DNA from 3 places in the Thauera mechernichensis genome. Region 3 is predicted to be linked to each of the others. Evidence: predicted binding sites of a transcription regulator. Region 3 holds the regulator's gene; each other region holds the start of a gene.

Evidence for each region. Region 3 encodes FNR, which switches genes on or off when oxygen is low (the NO sensors DNR and NnrR bind a similar motif). Its sites were predicted from a motif close to TTGANCTAGNTCAA; they were not measured.
Region 1: P7F68_RS17155 (bifunctional acetate--CoA ligase family protein/GNAT family N-acetyltransferase) is a predicted target of FNR. The motif match lies at 4,082-4,095, and genes of this name have one in related genera.
Region 2: P7F68_RS13200 (hemerythrin domain-containing protein) is a predicted target of FNR. The motif match lies at 6,431-6,444, and genes of this name have one in related genera.

Annotation. Positions count from the first base shown of each region.
Region 1 covers NZ_JARQZE010000018.1:57,148-64,602, forward strand. Annotated here, with positions in the region: gene pap (polyphosphate:AMP phosphotransferase) at 1-1,345, shown strand, start outside; gene P7F68_RS17155 (bifunctional acetate--CoA ligase family protein/GNAT family N-acetyltransferase) at 1,365-4,022, opposite strand; gene P7F68_RS17160 (2Fe-2S iron-sulfur cluster-binding protein) at 4,265-5,362, opposite strand; gene paaD (1,2-phenylacetyl-CoA epoxidase subunit PaaD) at 5,381-5,887, opposite strand; gene paaC (1,2-phenylacetyl-CoA epoxidase subunit PaaC) at 5,899-6,684, opposite strand; gene paaB (1,2-phenylacetyl-CoA epoxidase subunit PaaB) at 6,684-6,980, opposite strand; gene paaA (1,2-phenylacetyl-CoA epoxidase subunit PaaA) at 6,977-7,455, opposite strand, start outside.
Region 2 covers NZ_JARQZE010000009.1:73,650-81,104, forward strand. Annotated here, with positions in the region: gene P7F68_RS13170 ((2Fe-2S) ferredoxin domain-containing protein) at 39-362, shown strand; gene P7F68_RS13175 (alpha/beta hydrolase) at 359-1,015, shown strand; gene P7F68_RS13180 (glutathione S-transferase) at 1,145-1,756, shown strand; gene P7F68_RS13185 (pilin) at 2,303-2,656, shown strand; gene P7F68_RS13190 (sulfatase-like hydrolase/transferase) at 2,832-4,220, shown strand; gene P7F68_RS13195 (O-antigen ligase family protein) at 4,273-5,523, shown strand; gene P7F68_RS13200 (hemerythrin domain-containing protein) at 5,807-6,352, opposite strand; gene P7F68_RS13205 (histidine phosphatase family protein) at 6,539-7,117, shown strand; gene cutA (divalent-cation tolerance protein CutA) at 7,318-7,455, shown strand, end outside.
Region 3 covers NZ_JARQZE010000001.1:16,178-23,632, reverse strand. Annotated here, with positions in the region: gene P7F68_RS00125 (universal stress protein) at 1-222, opposite strand, end outside; gene P7F68_RS00120 (MBL fold metallo-hydrolase RNA specificity domain-containing protein) at 391-1,794, shown strand; gene P7F68_RS00115 (PHA/PHB synthase family protein) at 1,939-3,576, shown strand; gene P7F68_RS00110 (Crp/Fnr family transcriptional regulator) at 3,600-4,283, opposite strand; gene P7F68_RS00105 (SirB2 family protein) at 4,382-4,762, shown strand; gene fnr (fumarate/nitrate reduction transcriptional regulator Fnr) at 4,796-5,536, opposite strand; gene hemN (oxygen-independent coproporphyrinogen III oxidase) at 5,686-7,077, shown strand; gene P7F68_RS00090 (sulfite exporter TauE/SafE family protein) at 7,180-7,455, shown strand, end outside.

The DNA.
Region 1 (7,455 bases), on a different contig from region 3:
CAATGGCGTCGACAAGGCCGGCAAGGGTGAGACGGTGAACCTGCTCAACGAGTGGATGGATCCGCGCCACATCCAGACCTGGGCGTTTGACGCGCCGAGCGCGGAGGAGTCGGAGCGACCCTACATGTGGCGCTTCTGGCGGGCGCTGCCGCCGCGCGGAAAGATCGCCGTCATGTTCGGCAACTGGTATACCCAGCCCATCTTCGAGCGCGTCGACCGGACCTCGAAGAAGGCCGAGCTCGACAAGCGCCTCGACGACATCCGCCGTTTCGAGTCGATGCTCGCGCAAGAGGGCGTGCTGCTGATCAAGTTCTGGTTCCATCTGCCGCGGGACGCACAGAAGGCGCGCCTGAAGGCGCTCGAGAAGGATCCGCGCACGCGCTGGCGGGTGACCGAGCGCGACTGGCGCTACTACAACCTCTACGAACGCTACCGGGAGGTGGCGGGGCATGTGTTGCGGACGACGAGCACGGCTGCGGCGCCCTGGCTGATCGTGGATGGCTCGGACGCCAACTACCGAGCCCTGTTCGTCGGCCGCACGCTGTTGTCGGCGCTGCGCCGTCGGCTCGATGCCGCATCCCAGCACTGGACGCCCCGGCTGTCGGTCGCGCCGCTGCCGCCGCGCGTCGATGGGCTCAATGTGCTCGACGCGCTCGTGCGCCAGGACATGAAACGCAAGGACTACGACGACCAGCTCGAGCGCCTGCAGGGGCGACTTGCCCTGCTGTCGCGCTCGCCGGCGTTTCGCACGCGCGCGCTGGTGCTGGTGTTCGAAGGCATGGATGCGGCGGGCAAGGGCGGCGCGATCCGCCGCGTGGTCGGCGCGCTCGATGCGCGCCAGTACCGCGTCATCCCGGTCGCGGCGCCGACCGACGAGGAAAGCGCCCAGCCCTACTTGTGGCGCTTCTGGCGCCACCTGCCGCGGCGCGGCAAGGTGGTCGTATTCGACCGCTCCTGGTATGGCCGTGTGCTGGTCGAGCGCGTCGAGGGCTTCTGTTCCGAGGCCGACTGGATGCGTGCCTACGCCGAGATCAACGACTTCGAGGACGAACTGGCGAGTGCCGGCGCGGTTGTCGTCAAGTTCTGGCTTGCGATCAGCAAGGACGAGCAACTCGCCCGCTTCAAGGAGCGTGAATCCGAGCCGCACAAGCACTTCAAGATCACCGAGGAGGACTGGCGCAACCGCGACAAGTGGGACGAGTACAGCCGTGCGGTGTGCGACATGGTCGATCGCACCAGTACCGAGTACGCGCCGTGGACCCTGGTCGAGGCTGACGACAAGCATTTCGCCCGCATCAAGGTGCTGCGCACGATCTGCGAACGCCTCGAGGCAGCACTCGGCTGAGGCTGCGGCGCGGGAGCGCTCACTTGCCGTGCAGCGCCTTGACCACCCGCCGCAGCGCGCTCTCCTCGGGGTGGGGCTGGACCAGGAAGCCGAGGCCGTGCATCAGGCGCAGCATCTTCGGGTTGTTGCCGAGCACGTCGCCGAAGATGCTGCGATAGCCCTTGGCGCGGGCGACTTCGATGAGCGCCCCCATGAGTCGGCGGCCGAGGCCGAAGCGCTGCCAGCCGTCGGCGACGACGAGGGCGAACTCGACCGACTCGCCATCGGCAGCGAGCGCATAGCGCGCGCTGCCGATCATCTGCTCGGTACCCGCGTCGTCGGGCGTCGTGGCGATCAGTGCCATCTCGCGGTCGTAGTCGATCTGCGTGAAGCGCGCGATCATCGCCGGGCTGAGTTCGTCCAGCTCCTCCATGAAGCGCATGTAGCGGGTCTCGGCGCTCAGGCCGTTGAAGAAGGCCAGCAGCAGCCCGGCGTCTTCCGGGCGTATCGGGCGGGTGCGCACGGCGCGGCCGTCGCCGACCTTCCAGTCCTGGACGAGGTGCAGCGGATAGGGATGGATCGCCATGTGGGCATAGCGGTCGCTGCCGGCAGGCAGGCCCTGGTCGATGACGACGCGCGCGTCCGCCGCCACTGCACCCTCAGCGTCGATGATGAGCGGGCCGATCTCCAGTTCGCGCACCCAGGGCAATTCGCACACCAGGTCGGACACCGATACCAGCACCTGCTCGACGGCGGCGCGGTTGAGCGTGCCCGCAGGGCTGCGGGGGCCGCGCGGCGCAGTCGGCATGGCCGTGTCGATGAGGTCGCGCGCCAGCACCGGGTTGAGCGGCGGCAGCGCAAAGGTGCGTGGCGCCGAGGCGTCCTCTGGCCCGAGACTGATCACCGGGCCGAAGATGGCGTCGCGCACGACCTGGATGCTGAACTCGCGGGCGCGCGGCCGGTACAGGTAGGGCTCGATCGCTACGCCAGTGATGTGCGCCTCGGGGTGGCGCAGGCGGACCGCATCGACGATGTCGTGGTAGGCGCTCCACACCGATTCGGCGGTGTTGATGTTGAGGCGTACGCCGCCCGACTCCGACTTGCTGGCAAGCTCGGCAGCGTCGACCTTCATCGCCACCGGGAAGCCGACCTGCTCGGCGACGAACAGGGCCTGCGTGGCATCGTGGGCAACCGTGGTGGGCGTGACCGCGATGCCGTAGCTGCGTAGCAGGGCCTTGGACTCCATCGCCGACAGGGTGTGGCGGCGCTGGTTGAGCAAGGTTTCGATCAGCACGCGTGCCCCGCCGCTGCGACGGTAGGCCGCCGCGCCGCCGCCCGCGGTCTGCAGCAGCAGTGTCTGGCTGTGATGGAAGCGGGAGATGTCGTGGAGCAATTCGACCGCGGCCTCGGGGGCGCTGAATACGGGGATGCCGGCCTGTTCGAGCAGGCTGCGCGCCTCGGCCACCTGGCCGCCGCCCATCCAGCAGCAGCACAGCTTGAGCCGGAGCTGCGCCGAGAGGTCGATGATCTCCTGGGCGACTTCGACCGGCTCCACGAGGGCATGCGGCGACAGGATTACCAGCAGGTTGGTCACTGCGGCGTCCTCGGCGAGTGCCAGGATGGCGTCGCGATAGCGTTGCGGACTCGCGTCGCCGCCGAGGTCGAGCGGGTTGTGGCTGCGGCGCTCGCGTCCGCCCAGGCGCTCGAGTGCCGCGATGGTGGGCGAGCCGAGATTGACCAGGGTGGTGCCGAGGTCCTTGGCGCGGTCGGCAGCGAGGTCGGCCGGGCCGCTGCCGTTGGAGACGATGGCGAGGCTGTCCTCGCGCGGACGGAAGCCGCAGGAGAGCGCCTTGGTGGCGAAGAACAATTGGTCGAGATTGTTGACCCGCACCACCCCCGCACGGCGCATGGCCGCGTCGAAAACCACGTCGGCGAGTCCACCGTGTGCAGCTGCGGTCGTGTCGTTCTCGTCCGCGCCGTGACGGCCCGCCTTGAGCACGATGATCGGCTTGATGCGTGCCGCCGAGCGCAGTGCGCTCATGAAGTGGCGGGCATTACGGATGTGGTCGACGTAGAGCAGGATGTAGCGCGTCTGCGGGTCGTGGGTCAGGTATTCGAGGATCTCGCCGAAATCGATGTCCACGGTGCCGCCGAGCGAGATCACCGACGAGAAGCCCACGCCCTGTGTGGAGGCCCAGTCCAGCACGACCGAGCACAGTGCGCCCGACTGCGACACCAGGGCGATTTCGCCCGGCTTGACCGCGATGCGGGTGAGCGCGGCGTTGAGCCCGCTGCCCGGGCGGGCGATACCCAGGCTGCCGGGGCCGAGCAGGCGCAAGCCGCTTTCACGCGCGGTCTCGATGATGCGGCGCTCGAGTGTGCGCCCGGTGGCGCCGACGATGATGGCATTGCGCACACCGCTGCGCCCGCACTGGGCAGTGACGTTGTGCAGCATGCGCGCGGGCGTGGCAATGATGGCGAGGTCGACCGGGCGGCCGATGTCCTCGATCGAGCGATGGCAGGGGTGGTCCTGGATGCGCTCGTACTTCGGGTTCACCGCGTGCAGCGTGCCGCGGTAGCCGCCCTCGACCAGGTTGCGGAAGATGATGCGGCCGACCGAGCCGGGTGAGTCCGAAGCGCCGATGACGGCGATCGACGCCGGTTCGAAGGCGGTGCTCAGGGCGTGGTGGCTGGACATGGCGGTGGGCGCAGAGGTGGCTAGGGCTTAAGTGATACCAGATAAATTGATTTTCTTTGTTGATGTGTATCAGTAAGCGTCCGCTGGCGCCTCGCCTCGAAAACGCCAACGGCCGTCGAGACGGCCGTTGCAAGGGTACGGATGCGGGCAGGGCAGTTGCCGCGATCGCCTTCAACCCCTCGCGGCTCGCGCCGCGTCCACTGGGGCGATGCGCGCCGCGGGCCTTCTGCCGCCCCGCGCGCTCAGCGTTCGTCGAAGCTGATCTTGAGCCGCTTGGTCGTCGCCCGTGCCTGACAGCTGAGCACGAAGCCCTGGGCCACTTCGGCCGCCTCGAGGGTGAAGTTCTTGTCCATCACCACCTCGCCCTCCTGCACCTTGGCACGGCAGGTGCAGCACACGCCCGCCTTGCACGAGAACGGCAGGTCTAGGCCGGCGTTGAGCGCGGCGTCGAGCAGGTGGTCGTCCGGGCCGATGGCGATCTCGTGTTCCTTGCCGTCGAGCACCAGGGTCATGGTGATGTCCTTGGTTGCGGCGGCGGCGGCTTCGGCGCTGCTCGATGCGCCGACGGGCTGGGCGCCGGCGGGCAGGTTGACGGTGAAGCGCTCGGTGCGGATACGGTCCGCCGGCACGCCGGCCTCGACCAGAGCCGATTCGGTGGCCGTGATCATCTCATCGGGGCCGCAGATGAAGACTTCGTCCATGCTGCCCACGGGGAGCAGGGCGCCGATGATGGCGCGCACCTTGTCACCGTCGATGCGGCCTTGCAGCAGGTCGACCTCCTGGGCCTGACGCGATAGCACATGGATCATCGTCAAGCGGTCACGGTAGCGGTCCTTGAGGTCCTGCAGCTCCTCGTTGAACATCACCGTGGACATGCGGCGGTTGCCGTAGATGAGCGTGAACTTGGCGTCCGGCTGCTCCTCGAGCGTGGTCGCGGCGATCGACAGGATCGGGGTGATGCCCGAGCCGGCGGCAAAGCCTACGCGGTGCAGTGCGCGCTTCTTCCTGACCACGAAGCGTCCATCGGGCGGCATTACCTGAAGGGTGTCGCCGGCCTTGATCGCACGCGTGGCCCAGTTCGAGAACAGGCCGCCCTCGACCGGGCGGATGCCGATCTCGAGTTCGCCATCGCGGGCCAGGCGGCTGCGCGGGCTGCTGATCGAGTAGTTGCGGCGTATGTCCTGGCCGTCGATGGTGGCGCGCAGGGTGAGGAACTGGCCCGGCTCGAAGGTGAAGCGTTCGCGCTCGGCAGGCGGGATGTCGAACGTGATTGCCACCGCGCCGGCGGCCTCTGGGCTCACGCGCTTGACGGCGAGTTCTTGGAAACGGAGTGCTGACATGGCGTTTGGGCTCCGGCTTTAATAGGGTTTGAAGTAGTCGAAGGGCTCCTGGCAGTCGAGGCACTTGTACAGTGCCTTGCACGCCGTCGACCCGTACTGGGAGGTGACCGTGGTGTGGATGGAGCCGCAGCGCGGGCAGGCTACGGGCTCGGCCTGCACGCGGCGCACGAAGTGCACCACGCTGACGTCGCCGCCGCTGCCGCAGGTGCGGTGGGGCGGGGCGATGCCGTAGACGCGCAGCTTTTCCTTGGCCTCGTCGCTCATCCAATCGGTCGTCCAGACCGGCGCGAGCTGGGTGATCACCCGCGCTGCGATGCCGGCCTGGTCCAGGCTTGCGCGCACGTCGTCCTCGATCTGGCCCATGGCCGGGCAGCCGCTGTAGGTCGGCGTGATGACCACCTCGATGCCCGCGTCGGTCTCGCGCACCTCGCGCAGGATGCCCAGCTCGCGCAGGGTCACCACCGGGATCTCGGGATCGGTGAGGTGCTCGAGGGTGGCCCAGACTTTTTCGATCGTGCTGCTCATGGCTTGCCGCCTTACCAGGTTGCGCCGGGGTGGGCGCGCGCCAGGCCCTGCATCTCGCCCAGCAGGTAGCTCAGGTGCTCGGAGTGGCGGCCGTGCTTGCCCTCGGGGATGTAACCGCGCACCTCGGGTCGCTTCAGCGTGGCCTCGGCGAGGGTGTCGGCGATGATGGCGTCCCAGGCGGCACGCAGGGTGCGCACGTCGACTGCGGCACCGGAGGCGATGGCGGCGTCTTCCACTGCGCTCGGCGTCCAGAACTCCTCGGTGTAGCGGAACAGGTGGTCGAGGGCAGCCTGGGCACGGGCATGCGACTCTTCGGTGCCGTCGCCGAACTTCACCAGCCAGTCGGCGGCGTGGTGCAGGTGGTAGCGTGCCTCCTTGAGCGACTTGGCGGCGATGGCGGCGAGGTCGCTGTCGGGCGACTTCTGCAGCGCATCCCACACCAGCACCATCAGCGCGCTGTAGAGGAAGTTGCGCACGATGGTGGTGGCGTAGTCGCGGTCTGCGGCCGCGTAGCCGACCAGGGCACCGTGGTTGGGCAGCTCGACCAGGGTGTAGTTGAGGAAGTCCTTGTCATCGCGGAAGTAGGCCAGGGCGTCCTCGGTGGCGCCGTTGCCCATGCGCGCCGCGGCGAGCTGGTAGAGCAGGCGGGCCTGGCCGATGAGGTCGAGGCTGACGTTGGCGAGCGCGAGGTCCTCTTCCAGGATGGGGCCGTGGCCACACCATTCGGCGTCGCGCTGGCCGAGCACCACGGCGTTGTCGGCCAGGTGCAGCAGGTATTCGACGGGTGCCTTGCTCATCACATGTGCCCCACTTCTTCAGGAATTTCGTAGAAGGTCGGGTGGCGGTAGATCTTGTCCGCAGCCGGGTCGAAGAGCTCGCCCTTGTCGTCCGGGTTGCTGGCGGTGATCGCGGCCGAAGGCACGACCCAGATGCTCACGCCCTCCTGGCGGCGGGTGTAGACGTCGCGCGCCATGTGCAGGGCCTGGGCAGCGTCGGCTGCGTGCAGGCTGCCACAGTGCTTGTGCTCGAGACCCTGCTTGCTGCGGACGAAGACTTCCCAGAGCGGCCAATCCTTGAGTGCGGGGGTGTTCATGCTGCCTCCTTTTGTGCGCGTTCTTGTTGCTTGCGTGCATGGGCCATGGCCGCGTCGCGGACCCACTGGCCGTCCTTGTGTGCCTTGACGCGGGTGGCCAGGCGTTCCTTGTTGCAGGGGCCGTTGCCCTCGACGGTGTTCCAGAATTCCTGCCAGTCGATCTGGCCGTAGTCGTAGTGGCCGCGCGCCTCGTTCCACTTGAGGTCGGGGTCGGGCAGGGTGACGCCCAGCACCTTGGCCTGCGGCACGGTGGCGTCGATGAACTTCTGGCGCAGGTCGTCGTTGCTGATGCGCTTGATGCCCCAGCGCATGCCCTGTGCGCTGTGCGCACTGTCGGCGTCGGGCGGCCCGAACATGGCCAGGCACTTCCACCAGTAGCGGTTGACTGCGTCCTGCACCATCTCGCGCTGTGCCTCGGTGCCCTTCATCATCACCAGCAGGGCCTCGTAGCCCTGGCGCTGGTGGAAGGACTCCT
Region 2 (7,455 bases), on a different contig from region 3:
GCAGCGCCCCCGCCGCTGCCCCGCCCAAGAGAGATGGCATGAGCTACTTCAAACACCACGTTTTCTTCTGCTGCAACCAGCGTCCGGCAGGTGAGTCCTGTTGCAACGACCATCGCGCCAGCGAGTTGCAGACCTACGCCAAGGAACGCACCGCAGCGCTCGGCCTCAAGGGCCAGGGCAGCGTGCGCGTCAACAAGGCGGGTTGCCTGGGACGCTGCGACGACGGCCCGGTGATCGTCGTGTACCCGGACAACGTCTGGTACACCTACGTCGACAAGGAAGACATCGACGAGATCATCGACAGCCACCTGCGCGAAGGCCGCATCGTCGACCACCTGCGCCTGCCCGAGGGCGCGGCATGAGCCGGCCGCTGCCCACCGAGCCCGCCCTGCTGCGCGGCCCCGCCGGCCACATCGAAGCACTCATCGACGCCCCCGAGGCGGTCAAGGGCATCGCCCTGGTATGCCACCCGCACCCGCTCTTTGGCGGCGCCAACACCAACAAGGTGGCGCACACCCTGGCGCGCGCCTACCGCGACCTCGGCTACGCCGTGATCCGCCCCAACTTCCGCGGTGTGGGCAAGAGCGAGGGCACGCACGACCATGGCGAGGGCGAGACCGAGGACATGCTGGCGGTGATCAGCTGGGCCGAGTCGCGCTGGGGGGCGAAGCCGCTGGCGCTGGGCGGCTTCTCTTTTGGCGGCTACGTGCAGGTACGCGTCGCCAAGCGCCTGGCCGACGGCATCGCACCGCCGCGCCAGCTCGTCCTCGTCGGCATGGCCGCGGGCGACACCACCGGCAGCGGACGCAGCTACGACACCCCCGCGCTGCCCAAGAATATCCCCGCCCTGGTCATCCACGGCGAGCACGACGAAACCGTGGCGCTGGCCAACGTGCTCGACTGGGCGCGACCGCAGGAGCAGCCCATCGTGGTCGTCCCGGGGGCGGACCACTTCTTCCACGGCAAGCTGCATCTCATCCGCGAGCTGATCGCACGCAACGTCGATCCCGCCTGAGCGGCGCACCGCCAGGCAGGGCGCGCGCCCTGCCGCCGGGCGTTCGCCCACAAGCTCTCCGGTTTCCCTAATGTCGGCGGCCTGCAGCGTGGCGTATCGTGCTCTTCACCCCTAGGGAGACACGCCGCCATGAAACTGCTCGCCTCGCTCACCAGCCCCTACGCCCGCAAGATCCGCATCATCCTCGCCGAAAAGGCACTGCCTTTCGAGCTGGTGGTGGATTCGCCCTGGGAGGTCAACACCCGCATCCCCACGCTCAACCCGCTGGGCAAGGTGCCGGTGCTGATCACCGCCACCGGAGAAACCTTCTTCGACTCCCCGGTCATCGCCGGCTACCTGGAAACCCTCGCCGCGCCGCCTGCCCTGCTGCCGGCCGACGCGCTCGACGCCGTGCGCGTGCGCCAGACCGAGGCCCTCGCCGACGGCGTAACCGACGCCGCGGTCGCCGCCTTGCTCGAATCGCGCCGCCCCGACGGCGAGCGCAGCGCACGCGAGATCGAACGCCAGAAAGACAAGATCGACCGCGGCCTGGCCGAGCTCGAGCGCCGCCTCGACGACCGCCACTGGTTCAACGGCAGCGCCATGCAGCTCGGCGACATCGCCGTGGGTGTCGCCCTCGCCTACCTCGACCTACGCTTTCCCGACCTCGACTGGCGCAGCCGCCACCCCGGGCTGGTCCCCTTCGCCGACCGCCTGTTTGCGCGGCCCAGCTTCGCCAACACCCAGCCGCCGGCGGGGTGACGCAGGCAGGCACGGACAGAGGGCGCAACCGGGGACAGGGGGCGTGCGGGTGTAGCTGTAGGTCAGGGCTTCCATCGTGGGCAGCAGCGCGATCGCATCGTGAGCACGGCGGATACGCTGTACCGGCAGTTCGACAACGACGCCTGGCGACGGCTGCAAACCAGGCCCGACCTTGGCCGGCGAGTCGCGCACCTTCGTACTCGCCCAGACTCCGCAAGCCCGTACGGCAGCGGACGACACGCTGGCGCGGGCGGCAGACAAGGTCGGCTTGGCCGTGCAGCGGGCGGGGTGAGCAGATGAAAGACCTGATCCCCAGTTTTCACACAGGCTTTCAGGGTTCGGGCACCCATGCCAGACGCGCCGAGCCGCACGCCCCTTTGTCACATGTTGACAGCCCGCCTCGGGGTGTTTGTCACATTCCGCCCTGTATTCGTGTCACATCGGCGGCAGTGCGTCACGAAAACCAGGGTTTTCTGGGCTGGCACGGGGGTTGCTAAAGAGTACGCAAGCGGACTTACCGTGGTTTCCCTCTCAAGGAGCACTGACATGAAAAAGGCACAACAAGGTTTCACCCTGATCGAACTGATGATCGTGGTGGCGATCATTGGTATTTTGGCCGCAGTGGCGCTGCCGGCGTATCAGGATTACGTGAAGAAGTCGTCTGACAATTCGTGCCTTGCAGAGGCAAACGCCTACGTCAAGTCACGCGCTGCGGCAGTGACTGCCGGCATGACCCTCAATGCTCCTGTGTGGAAAGCATGCGAGAGCCCCGGTGGCACACTAACACCGGCGACGGTCGCAGACCTGACTGGCAACTTGACCGCCAAAGGCGCGAAAGGTAACACCGACGTCACCATCACGTGTGACTGGACAACCACCTCCTGCGCACTTGGTAGCTAAGCCCAAGGCTGTGGATGCGTAACATCACGCGCCTGATTAAGCGCAGTGAAAGAAAGCCGCCGAGATGCAAACTCGGCGGCTTTTTTCTAGATTCAACCCACCTTCAAGCATGTGCTTTACTTGAAAAAACGGCAATTGAAGATCCAGAGAAATCGACCAAGCGACGAAAGCATAAATGCACATTGGATCATCTAAATTAAATAGCGCCGTGACGATCGAGAATTCAGCATTGTCGATCGCTCTCGCACTGGCGCTCAATGCCGGATTTCTGATAGCTGCAAACTTGACCGGCACGGATCGCGCATGGATCAACCTAGATTATGCGATCGCAGTCGTCCTCATCGCCTTTGGTTTGCCAAGCCTTGGCTTGACTCTGGCCGCGCTGTTTCTCTTGACTGACGCATTGGTTCTGCTCGGCCAGCTTTACCCGTTTCCTAGGCTCTCCGATCTTCTCTATCTACTGAAATTCACGGCGCTGGCATCAACAGATCACCTTCTGCTCATGATGGCAGTCATGGTGATATTCGCCGGCAAGCTGGTGACTCTCTCCATCGCAGGAAAACGCATCACACCGTTGACCGCTCTGATTACGCTGAACATTCTTGCAGCATCAGCGTGGCTGTTAATGAGCACTAGCGGCGATGGCGACCGCATGGCGACCTATAGGAAACTGGAAGCCCCGGCGATTGCGAGTCAAACATCCACCCTCATCTCAATGCGATCGTCCGCCTTCCTGGATCAACTGAACGGCGACGGCAGTGCGCTGAACCCAGGGCCCGATGGAGCATCACAGCCGTGGTTCAATCAACTGGGCAACGAGGACCGACTGCTGCTTATCGTTGTTGAATCCTGGGGCTCGACGAATAGCCCCAGAGTCAACGAGGCTCTATTAGCGCCGCTAATCTCGCTATCAGAGGGGAAGTATCAAAGCGGGGAAATGCTTTTCCATGGGTTCACTATCGCGGGCGAGTTGCGAGAACTGTGCAAACTTACCCTTCTGCACTTTGATCTTCGTAAGACACAGGTCGGCTTTGAGAACTGCCTACCAAACAAGCTTCAAGACGCAGGCTACACCACGGGTGCAATGCACGGTGCAACCAGCCTCATGTACGACAGGCGGCATTGGTACCCTCGAGTTGGCTTTCAGGAAACGACGTTTTTCGAAGACCGGATCTGGCCGCGTCGCTGCTACTCGTTCCCCGGCGCATGCGACCTTGACATGCTGCCCGTCCTGGAGGATTTCTTCAGTAAACCTGGCAAGCGCTTCATGTACTGGCTCACCTTGAACACGCATGCCCCTTATGACCTTCGGGATCTCCGCGGCCCCGCCGCCGACTGCACTGCACTGAACCTCCCGGAAGAAACGGAAACTTGCAGGCTGATACGCCTGCAGGCTGACTTTTTCGCCGGGCTCGCAGAACAACTGAGGCATGAGTCGCTAAGGGACGTTGATGTAATCATCGTTGGTGACCACGCACCCAACATGCTCAATCTGAAGGAGCGCGAGGAGAATTTCCGCTCGGGCTCAGTTCCGTGGGTACGCTTCAAGACGCCGGCACAGTGATTCCAGGCAAGACCAGGACCTCGGTCCATTTAGAGGCATGGATACGGTCACGATGAAGCTATTCGACCAACGCAGTCAAGCGCCTGGAGATATGCGCACGACAGAGCTTCTACTATTGTTCGCATGCTTTTTTGGCCTTGGACTGTTCAACTCCAGTACGATCCAGGAAAACAACATCACTATTGCAACCCTGCAGATCACCTTCTCGACAGCATCAATCTACTATCTTCGCGGCAGCCTATCCAGACTTGCCTCCTATGCATCGGTGGCCGCACTCACAGCACTGTCGTTGATCATCTCGAACGGGCTCGCGCAATACGACGCGATAGAGACGTCGGACTGGAGCCGCGTGATCGGTGCATGCGCCCACATGGCATTTGGCGCGTTCTGTGCGGCCTGGTTCATGTCGAGAAGATGGGCAATCAACTGTTTTGTAAACGCGATTCTTGCAGCGACAATCTTCTACCTCGTGGCCCTGGCCGTGCGCTGGATATCGACCGAGGATCCGTATGCGTACCCATGGTTTCATGCTCCCCCGTTGTTCAATCACATACGCCATGCCGGGTATTTCCTCTGCGTCGGCGTCATCGTCTCAAGCTGGGGGGCGCTCCAGTATCGAGGCGTGCAAGGAAGATTGGCTTTAGCTGCATACGTAGTCGCGCTTTCGATACTCCTTTGGAGTGGCGGTCGCGGTGCCTTCCTTGCCGCGCTTGTGGGACTTTTTGCGCTGTCTCTGCACTTTTCTCCGAGACGGCACGCAAGAGGGTGGGGCACGCTGCTCGTCGGCACAGTGCTCGCGCTGGCACTATCCGCGCACTTTGACATCGGCCAGCGGTCGATGGGCTGGCTGGGAGCTTTCGAGCGCTCTGCGACAGCGGCGTCCCTTGATCAGCTCAGTACCAGTCGACTCACGATCTGGTCTCATTTGCTGCCTTATATTGCCGAGCGCCCACTCTTGGGCTGGGGTGGCGAAGGCTTCCTCGCCGTCTGGACCAAGGGAGGAGCCGTGCAGGCGCACAACGGCCTCCTGCAACTATTGATTGAGTGGGGAGCAATCGGCGCACTGTTGGTTCTGTTGTCTCTCGGATGGCTCACTACCAAGGGGCTGCGCATGTATTGCGCTCAGCTCGGACATGGCAAGATGCCGGCTGAACTCGTACTTGGCGTTGCGCTGACAATGGGTCTATGGGCGCTTTCAATCGTGGATGGCGTCTTCTACCATGGCACACCAATGGCCTTCATGATGGCAGGCTTCGGCATGATATTCGCGGCGATTGAACGCTCCGAGAGCGTTGGCGAGTAGTCGGGCGAAAGAGCTCGGACCCTTCATTTACTCCTTCGTGCATCAGATGCTGCAGCGTAACCTGCATCGCCTGCACGGACGGCACGCTGCGGTCATGATCCAGCGCTGCGCACCACTTCCAGCGCGAATCCGTGCGTACCGCGAGTTCGTCGTGGCGTCGAGCGGTGACAACTCCAGATCCAGCCCACCTTCCTTCAGCAGGTCCGAAAAGCATCAGCCGCAGAATGCGCTGTGCCCCGCACCAGGCGGACAGGCCCAAGACTGAGGCGGACAAACCCGCCGCTCAGCCCACCGGCGCGTACAGCGGGTAGAGAACCTCCTCCTCGCGCTTGATGCGGTCGGCCAGCACTTTGCCGACGACGTCGAACTCGGCCACGAAGGCTTCGGCGAGCGCCGGGCTGCTGCCGATCTGCGCGTATCGCGCAAGGAATGCGACCACGCTTCGGCCGATCTCATCCATGTCGTGACGGAACTCGCGAATCAGGGCATGGCTGACCGGGTCATTGGCGAGCGCATGTTCGAGATAGACGTAGAGCCGGACGTTCTCCACCAGCAGGTGATCGTGCAGATCGGCCCGGAACCGGTCCAGCAAGGCCTCCGCCTCTTTCAACCGCCCTGCGCGCGCGGCGCTGCGGATCGCGCCAAAGCGATCGAACAGGCTGCGGTGGTCGCGTACGAGGCGGTCGATCAGTTCCGGGCTGTAGCGGATCGACGTCCCTGGCGCGCACCCTCCGGCCTGTGCCGCCGCCGACAGATCCTCACGCCCTGCCGGCGCGGCCGCTGCCGACCGCGCCTGACGCTTGCCAAACAGCCAATCGAGAAAAAACATGAGCATCTCCGCAACAAGCATCCGATTCCGATCGCCCTGAGGCGGACGCAACGTAATACAAATGCATGACCAGCGTCTTTGCTGAAGATCAAGTATCGAGGGGCACTTTCGCCCCCTTGCCATGGTCCATCGAGCGTTGCCACTCCCCGGCACTCACCCGCACTCACCCGTCTACGCTGACCACCCATGAGACCACTCCTGCTGATCCTGGCGCTGTTCGCCCCTCTGCTGCCGACGACTGCTCATGCCGATGCCGCCACGGACGAAGACGCACTGTGGGCGGCGCTGCGTACGGGCGGGCACGTCGCGCTGATGCGCCATGCGCTGGCCCCCGGCACTGGCGACCCGGCGGGCTTCCGTGTGAATGACTGCAGCACGCAGCGCAACCTGTCGGCGGCGGGCCACACCCAGGCGCGGGCGATCGGCGAGCGCTTCCGCGCCAACGGCATCGCAGCGGCGACCGTGTTCTCGAGCCAATGGTGCAGGGCCCTGGATACGGCGCGTGGGCTGGCGCTGGGCGAGGTCACGCCAGACGCCGCGCTCAACTCCTTCTTTGCCGACCGCGGCGAGGAGGCTGCGCACACCCGTGCCGCCCGCGCGCTCATCGCCGCACAGGCGAGCGCAGACAAGCCGCTGGTGCTGGTGACGCATCAGGTAAACATCACCACGCTGTCGGGGGTGTTCCCGGCCTCGGGCGAAATCATCGTGATGCGGGTGGAAGGGGATGCGCTGAGCCTGGCCGGGCGAATCCGGACAGCGCCTTGAGACAAGGCGATTGCAACCCGCCCGGTCGCCCTCAAGAGCTCGCGGCTGGCGGCGCGCCCTGCGGGAACGCAACGCCAGGGCATGATCGGCGGCGTATTAGGAAGGGGCCGGGCGATTCGCCCTGCAGGCTTGATCCTGCGCAGGTCGCCCGCGCACATTTTCTGGAACAATGCCGGCGTTCTCCTTGCTGACCAACGTCGATGACTGCAAGCCCACCCCTGCCGCCGGGTGACGATGCGCGCGTACTGCTCGTCCTCACCAACCTGCCCGACCATGGCGCGGCAGCCGCGCTGGCTGCGGAACTGGTCGAAGCCCGCCTGGCCGCGTGCGCGAACATT
Region 3 (7,455 bases):
GGCCAGGATGGCGCTTGCCTCGGACGCGGCCGATTTTGCGAACTGTTCCGGCGTTGTGGGGTCGATCAGTGCGCCTTCGCCATAAATGGGCATGGGAAAGTCGGGCTGGGCGTAGAAGAAGGTGATGCGCGCTCCGGCGTCCTTGGCGAAGGAGACGGCGCGGGCCACCGTGCTTTCGGACAAGGCCGACCCATCGGTCGGGACCAGGATGTGCTTGAACATGACGGAGACTCCCTGTTGTGTGTCACGATCCGATTATAGCCAGCGCCACGTGCTGAGGGCGCTTGATCGCGATCAAACAGCCTGCGGATTGCTCCGTGATTCTTGTGGCGTGCGTGTAAGGTGCATGCGGGGCGTTGCAAGCAGTACGCATAGGGAGGCTTGTTGACGATGCAGCTGACTTTCTACGGCGCCGCTGGCGAGGTGACGGGGTCCTGCCTCAAGGTGGATCATCCTGACGGTGCATTCATCGTCGATTGTGGCTTGTTTCAGGGTGGCAGGCAGGCCGATCGCAAGAACCGGGAGGCGCTCGAATTCGATCTGCGCGACATCCAGTTTGCGCTCCTTACCCATGCGCATCTAGATCATAGCGGCCTCGTCCCACGGCTCGTTGCCTTGGGTTACCGGGGGCCGATCTACGCTACCGCTGCCACTGTAGACCTCCTGGGCGTCATGTTGATGGACTCGGCCTTCATACAGGAGAAGGAGTCCGAGTGGGCCTTGCGCAATGCGCGCTCGAGGAAGACGCAGCGGTACAGGGAGCTTGCGCCGTTGTATACGGTCGAGCAGGCGCGGGCGAGCCTGGGGCGCTTGCGTGCGATAGAATATGATGTCTGGTTTTCGCCCGCGCCTGGTGTACGCTGCCGGTTTCGCAATGCCGGTCATATCCTGGGCTCGGCGATCATCGAGATCGAGTTCGTCGGGAGCGGGCGCCGCATGGTCGTCTCGGGCGATCTGGGACAGCCCTTGCGGCCTGTCCTGCAGGATCCCGTGCGGGTTACGCGCGCCGACATCGTTTGCGTGGAGTCGACCTACGGTGATCGCGCTCATCGCTCGGTGGGTGACACCTACACGGAGCTTGCCGATGTGCTCAACACCACGCTCGCACGTGATACAGGCAACGTGATCATTCCGGCCTTCGCAGTGGGGCGAACCCAGGAGATGCTGTTCGTGCTCGCCGATCTTGTCCGTTCCGGGCGGGTGAGCCGGCTCGACGTTGCGGTTGATTCGCCGATGGCCACAGCGGCGACCGAGCTCACCGTTCGCCACCGCGAGCTCTGGGATGACGAGACGCGGGAGCTGTACGACTGGGTGCAGGCCAATGGCGAACGTTTTCGCTTGCGCTTCGTCCAGGATGTCGAGGAATCGATCGCGTTGAACGCCGTGCGTGGCGGGCGCGTGATCATCTCGGCGAGCGGCATGTGCGACGCCGGGCGAATCAAGCACCATCTACGTCATAACCTGGCGCGTACGGAATGTGCGATCGTGATCGTCGGTTTCCAGGCTGCCGGCACGCTCGGTCGCCGGTTGGTCGATGGTGCCAGGCAGGTCACGCTGTTCGGCGAGCGAGTACCCGTTCGCGCGCGCGTGCACACCATCGGTGGCCTGTCTGCGCATGCCGACCGCCCGGCCTTGCTCGACTGGCTGCGCGGCTTCACGCCGCCGCCAACGAGGACTTTCGTCGTCCATGGCGAGGTGCTTGCCGCTGCCGGCCTGGCTTCGGCAGTGGAGGGTGAGCTAGGCTGGAGCGGTGTCGAGGTGGCTGTCGCCCGACACCCGTACCAGCTCCGATGAATCGTTGCGAGGAGAGCGAAGCACATGACTACACCGGACCGCAGGAGTCGTCCATCGTCGCACCCGAGGGCGACGCGCGGGCGTGCCAATGAATTGCTGCGTCGACTGCACGACAAGGTGGAGGGGTCGGTCGATCCACTCGGCATGACCGCGCCCATAGTCCACGCGCAGCTTGCCTGGATGGCGCATCCACAGGAGCTGAGCGAGCACCTGCTGAGTCTCTCGCGCGACCTTTTCCGGCTGCAGATGCACACGTGGGATCGCATGCGCGGTATTCCGAGCGAGGATCCGATCAGCCCGAATGCCGATGATGCGCGCTTCTCAGATCCTGCCTGGACCGAGCGCCCGACCTGGGACCTGATCAAGGAGTGGTACCTCGCCTTCACCCGCCATACGCAGGACATGCTCTACGAGACGCCGGGGCTGTCGAACAAGGAGCGCAGGCGCGCAGCCTTCTGGTGGCGGAAATGGCTCAATGCGGTTGCGCCGACCAACTTCTTCTGGACCAACCCTGTTGCGCTCAGGCGCGCGATCGAGACCAATGGCGACAGCCTGAGGCGTGGCTTCGAGAACTGGCTCGCCGACCTGCAGGCCGGCAACGTTCGCATGACGAGCCCGGATGACTTCCGTGTGGGCGAGAATCTCGCCACCACGCCTGGTGCCGTGATCTACCGCAACAGGTTGCTCGAGGTGATCCACTATGCCCCGACCCAGAAGCGCGTGCGTGCCGAGCCCGTGGTGATCATCACGCCCTGGATCAACAAGTTCTACGTGCTCGATCTGGTGCCGCGAAAGAGCATGATCCGCTTCCTGCTCGATCAGGGGCTCGACGTGTTCATCACCAGTTGGAAGAACCCTGATGCCAGCATGAGCGAGGTGGGCTTCGATGACTACCTGATCGAGGGCATCGACGAGATCGTCCGTCAGGCGCGCGCCTTCACGGGCGCCGCAAAAGTGCATGCCGCCGGCTACTGCATTGGCGGCACCGCACTGGCGATGTACATGGCGTGGGCGAACCGGCGCTATGGTGAAGCCGAGATGCCGGTCGCCGACTGGACCTTGTTTACGACGCTGGTCGACTTCCACAAACCAGGCGACATCGAGGTCTTCATCGATGAGAGCAGCATCCGCTACCTGACCGAGCAGATGGCTCGCAAGGGCTACCTGGACGGCAAGGAGATGGCCGCCTCATTCAGGCTGCTGCGCTCCAACAGCCTGATCTGGCATTACGTCGTGCATGGCTGGCTGTACGGAGAGTCACCGCCGCCATTCGACGTGCTGTTCTGGAACATGGATACCACCCGCATGCCGTACCGCATGCATGCCTGGTATTTGCGCGAACTCTACCTGCACAACAAGTTGATCCAGCCAGGGGCCTTGCAGGTCGCCGGTGAGGCGCTCGACCTCGCGGCCGTTTCGCAGCCGCTCTATGCGGTTGCGGCCGAGGACGATCACATCGCGCCGTGGCTGCAAACCTTCAAAGTGGTGCATCACGTTGGCGGACCGGTGCGGCAGGTATTGTCGAGCTCCGGGCATATCCTGGGCATCGTCAATCCCGTCGTCGATCCGCCCAAGCGCCACTACTGGGTCGAGGCCAGCACACGCGACGATACGCCGGAAGCCTGGCGTCAGCGCGCCAAGCGTTGCGAGGGGAGTTGGTGGGAAGATTGGATGCGCTGGCTCAAGCCACGCTGCGGCGCGCTCGTGGCGGCGCGCCCGGTGTCGACCGAGGCTTTTCCCGCGCTTGCCGATGCGCCAGGGCAGTACGTGCTCGAGCCCTGAACGGCTACCGTGCTGCAACGGCCTCAGGCGTTGTGCCGTGCCAGGCGTGCAGGGTCGTGCAAGGTGATGCGCTTGCCCTGCACGCTGATCAGGCCTGCTTCGCTGAGGTCATGGAAGATTCGCGACAGCGTCTCGGGGGTCAGGTTGAGGCGCGAGGCGATCACCTGCTTGCTGGTGGGAAGCGCAATCTCGCATGGCGTGTCGCTGTCCGCCACCTGCAGCAGGTAGCCGATGACGCGCTGCATGCTCGAGCGCAGCGAGTAGGTTTCGACGTCCTGGATCAGGCTGTGCAGACGAATCGCCATGCCGGCCAGCAGTTTGTGAGCGAAGGTTGAATCCTGGTCGATGAGTTCGGTCACGACCGCCTGGCCGACATGGATCAGCACCGTGTCGCACAAGGCCTCCGCAAAGACCGGGTAGGGGTGGTTCATGAACATCACCGCCTCGCCGAAGCTCTGCATCGCACCCACGATCTCGACCACCTTCTCGGTGCCCTGTGGCGACGAGAAGGCCAGCTTGATCTGGCCCGATACGACGAAATAGAAGCCGTGGGGCTGGTCGCCGCGCTGGAACAGCACTTCGCCCCTGCCGACATGCCGATCGCGGGTGTAGCGCGACACACGCTGGATATCCGACTCCGACAACTCACTGAACAGCGGGATGCGATGCAGCAGGGCAGGGATGTCGACATGGGGGTGCTGGGACATTGCTTTGGCTCCGGAACGATTCGTAATCTTACCCGAGACGGGCGACAATACCTGTCGCCCCGAGACCGGCAGCTTGCCAGCCCTTGCAAGGAGAAAGGATGTACTACGCGATCAAACACGTTCACGTCGTCTGCGTCGTGCTTAGCGCAGCGGGTTTCCTGCTGCGCGGCATGTGGATGCTGACGGGCAATTCGATGCTCTCGCACCGGCTCACCCGTGTGTTGCCGCACATCATCGACAGCCTGCTGCTGCTGTCAGCGATCACGCTGGCGGTCATGATCGCGCAGTACCCGTTTGCCGCCGACTGGGTGACCGCCAAGGTCGGTGGCCTGGTTGCATACGTGCTGCTTGGCACGCTTGCACTCAAGCGCGGCCCGACCAAGCCGGTGCGTGCGGGCGCCTTTGCGGCCGCCCTGTCCGTGTACGTATGGATCGTGTCGGTCGCCTTCACCAAGAATCCCGCAGGCTTCCTTGCCTGAACAATGGCGGCCGTCGAGGCGGGGCGGCCAGCGTCAGCGCGCGCCGTGCTGGTGCTGGATCAGGCGCTTGAGCCCGGTGGGATCGAGCAACTGCACGTGCTTCTGTTGCACCGAGATCAGCCCTTCGTCCTGGAAGCGGGAGAAAGCGCGAGACACCGTCTCGAGCTTGAGCCCCAGGTAGGAACCGATCTCCTCGCGCGTCATGCGCAGGTGGAATTCCTGCGCCGAGAAGCCACGCGCATTGAAGCGCTGCGACATGTTGAGAAGGAACGCCGCCAGCCGTTCCTCGGCGCGCATCGAACCGAGGAGCATCATCACGCCGTGGTCGCGCACGATCTCGCGGCTCATCACCTTGTGGAACTGCAGTTGCAGGCCTTCCACTTCGTGTGACATCTGCTCGAGCTTGTCATAGGCGATCACGCAGACCTCGCTGTCCTCGAGGGCGATCGCATTGCAGGTATGCGACTCTGCACTGATGCCGTCGAGGCCGAGAATCTCTCCGGTCATCTGGAAGCCGGTCACCTGATCGCGGCCGTCTTCGAGCAGCACGTCGGTCTTGAACGAACCGGCGCGGATGGCGTAGATCGCCTCGAACGGATCGCCCGCACGATACAGGCTTTGCTGGCGCTTGACCTTGCGCCGCGCGCCAACGAGTTCGTCCAGGCGGTTCAACTCGCTGTCGGACATCCCGAAGGGCAGGCACAACTCGACCAGGTTGCACTGCGAACAGGCAGACTTGAGCCCGTTCACGGTAATTGGCACGCTCGCCCTCATCTGCACGATAATCCTGCTTCCCCGACAAAAGACGCCAGACCTGGCTCAGGAGTGGTTCGATCGGGCAACACATCACGCCCGTTGACCCACGTCAACCAAAAAAACGCGGCGATCTGCCATTGTTTGGCACACACTGCCGCAGCAAGATCATGACAAGCCAGAACCAACTCATCTTCGATCCGCAACTCATCCGCCGATTCGACATCAACGGACCGCGCTACACGTCCTATCCGACAGCGGACCGCTTCGTCGAGGCCTTCAACGCCGATGCGCTCAAGGCCTGGCTCGCAAAAAGGGCGGTCGGCGGCGTCAGCAAACCGCTCTCATTATACTTCCACATCCCCTTCTGTAACACGATCTGCTATTACTGTGCCTGCAACAAGATCATCACCAAGGATCATGGGCGCTCGGCCAAGTATCTGAAATACCTGGCCAAGGAGATCGCGATGCAGGCGGAATGCCTGGAGGGCAGCCGCCAGGTCACGCAGCTCCACCTCGGTGGGGGAACGCCGACCTTCCTGTCGCATGACGAGATGCGCGAGCTCATGGCCGCGGTGCGCGAACACTTCACGCTCGTTCCCAATGGCGAATACTCGATCGAGGTCGACCCGCGCAAGGTCGACTTCGACACCGTGAAACTGCTCGCCGAGCTTGGGTTCAACCGCATGAGCGTTGGCGTGCAGGACTTCGCCGAAGATGTGCAGGCGGCGGTAAACCGCATCCAGAGCTATGACGAGACCAAGCTCGTCATCGACGCGGCACGTGCCACGGGCTTCAAGTCCGTGAGCATGGACCTGATCTACGGTCTGCCCAAGCAGAACGTGATCAGCTTCAACCGTACCCTCGAGCAGGTGCTGGAGATCTCGCCCGATCGCATCTCTCTCTACAGCTATGCCCACCTGCCGGGCCTGTTCAAGCCGCAGCGCCGCATCAACAGCGGCGACATGCCCACTGCAGACACCAAGCTGCAGTTGCTGCAGCTCGGCATCCGTCGCCTTACCGAGGCCGGCTACGTCTATATCGGCATGGACCACTTCGCCAAGCCGGATGACGAACTCACCGTTGCTCAGCGCCAGGGCCGTCTGCACCGCAACTTCCAGGGCTACTCCACCCAGGCCGAGTGCGATCTGCTTGCCTTCGGCGTATCGGCAATCGGCAAGATCGGTCCGGTGTACGCGCAGAACGTCAAGACGCTCGACGAGTACTACGATGCGCTCGACCGTGACGAGCTGCCGGTCCTGCGTGGCATCGAACTTACCGCCGACGACCTGTTGCGGCGTTCGATCATCCAGGCGCTGATGTGCCACTTCGAGCTGTCCATGCAGTCGATCGAGATCGCCCACCTGATCGACTTCCGCTCCTATTTCGCCGAGGAACTTGCCGACCTGCAGGAGATGCAGAAGGCCGGGCTGGTGAAGATCGAGGGCGACTGGATCAGCGTCGAGCCTGCTGGTCGCCTGCTGGTGCGCGGTGTCGCCATGGTGTTCGACCGCTATCTGCGCGCAGACCGTGAGCGCGCGCGCTACTCCAGGGTGATCTGAGTCACGCGATCGCGAGGGCGGGGCGATTTGTCGCATGCGGTTGCGGGCGTGCAGGCGTAAAATGCGTTTTTGCCTCGCGCCGCACCGGATCGCTCTTCCCCCATGCCCGAAACAGGTTACCTGGCCGTCTTCCTGATCGGCCTGCTCGGCGGCACTCACTGCGTGTCGATGTGTGGCGGCATCGTCGGCGCCCTCACCATGCAGGTTCAGGTGCCCGGCGGGAAGCCGCAGTGGCCGCTGCACCTCGCCTATAACCTGGGGCGGATCGGCACCTATACCGCGCTCGGCGCCGCGGTGGGCTTTATCGGTTCGGTCGGCATGCTGTACGACGGCATGCTGCCGGTGCAGATGACGCTCTATGTGCTGGCCAACCTGATG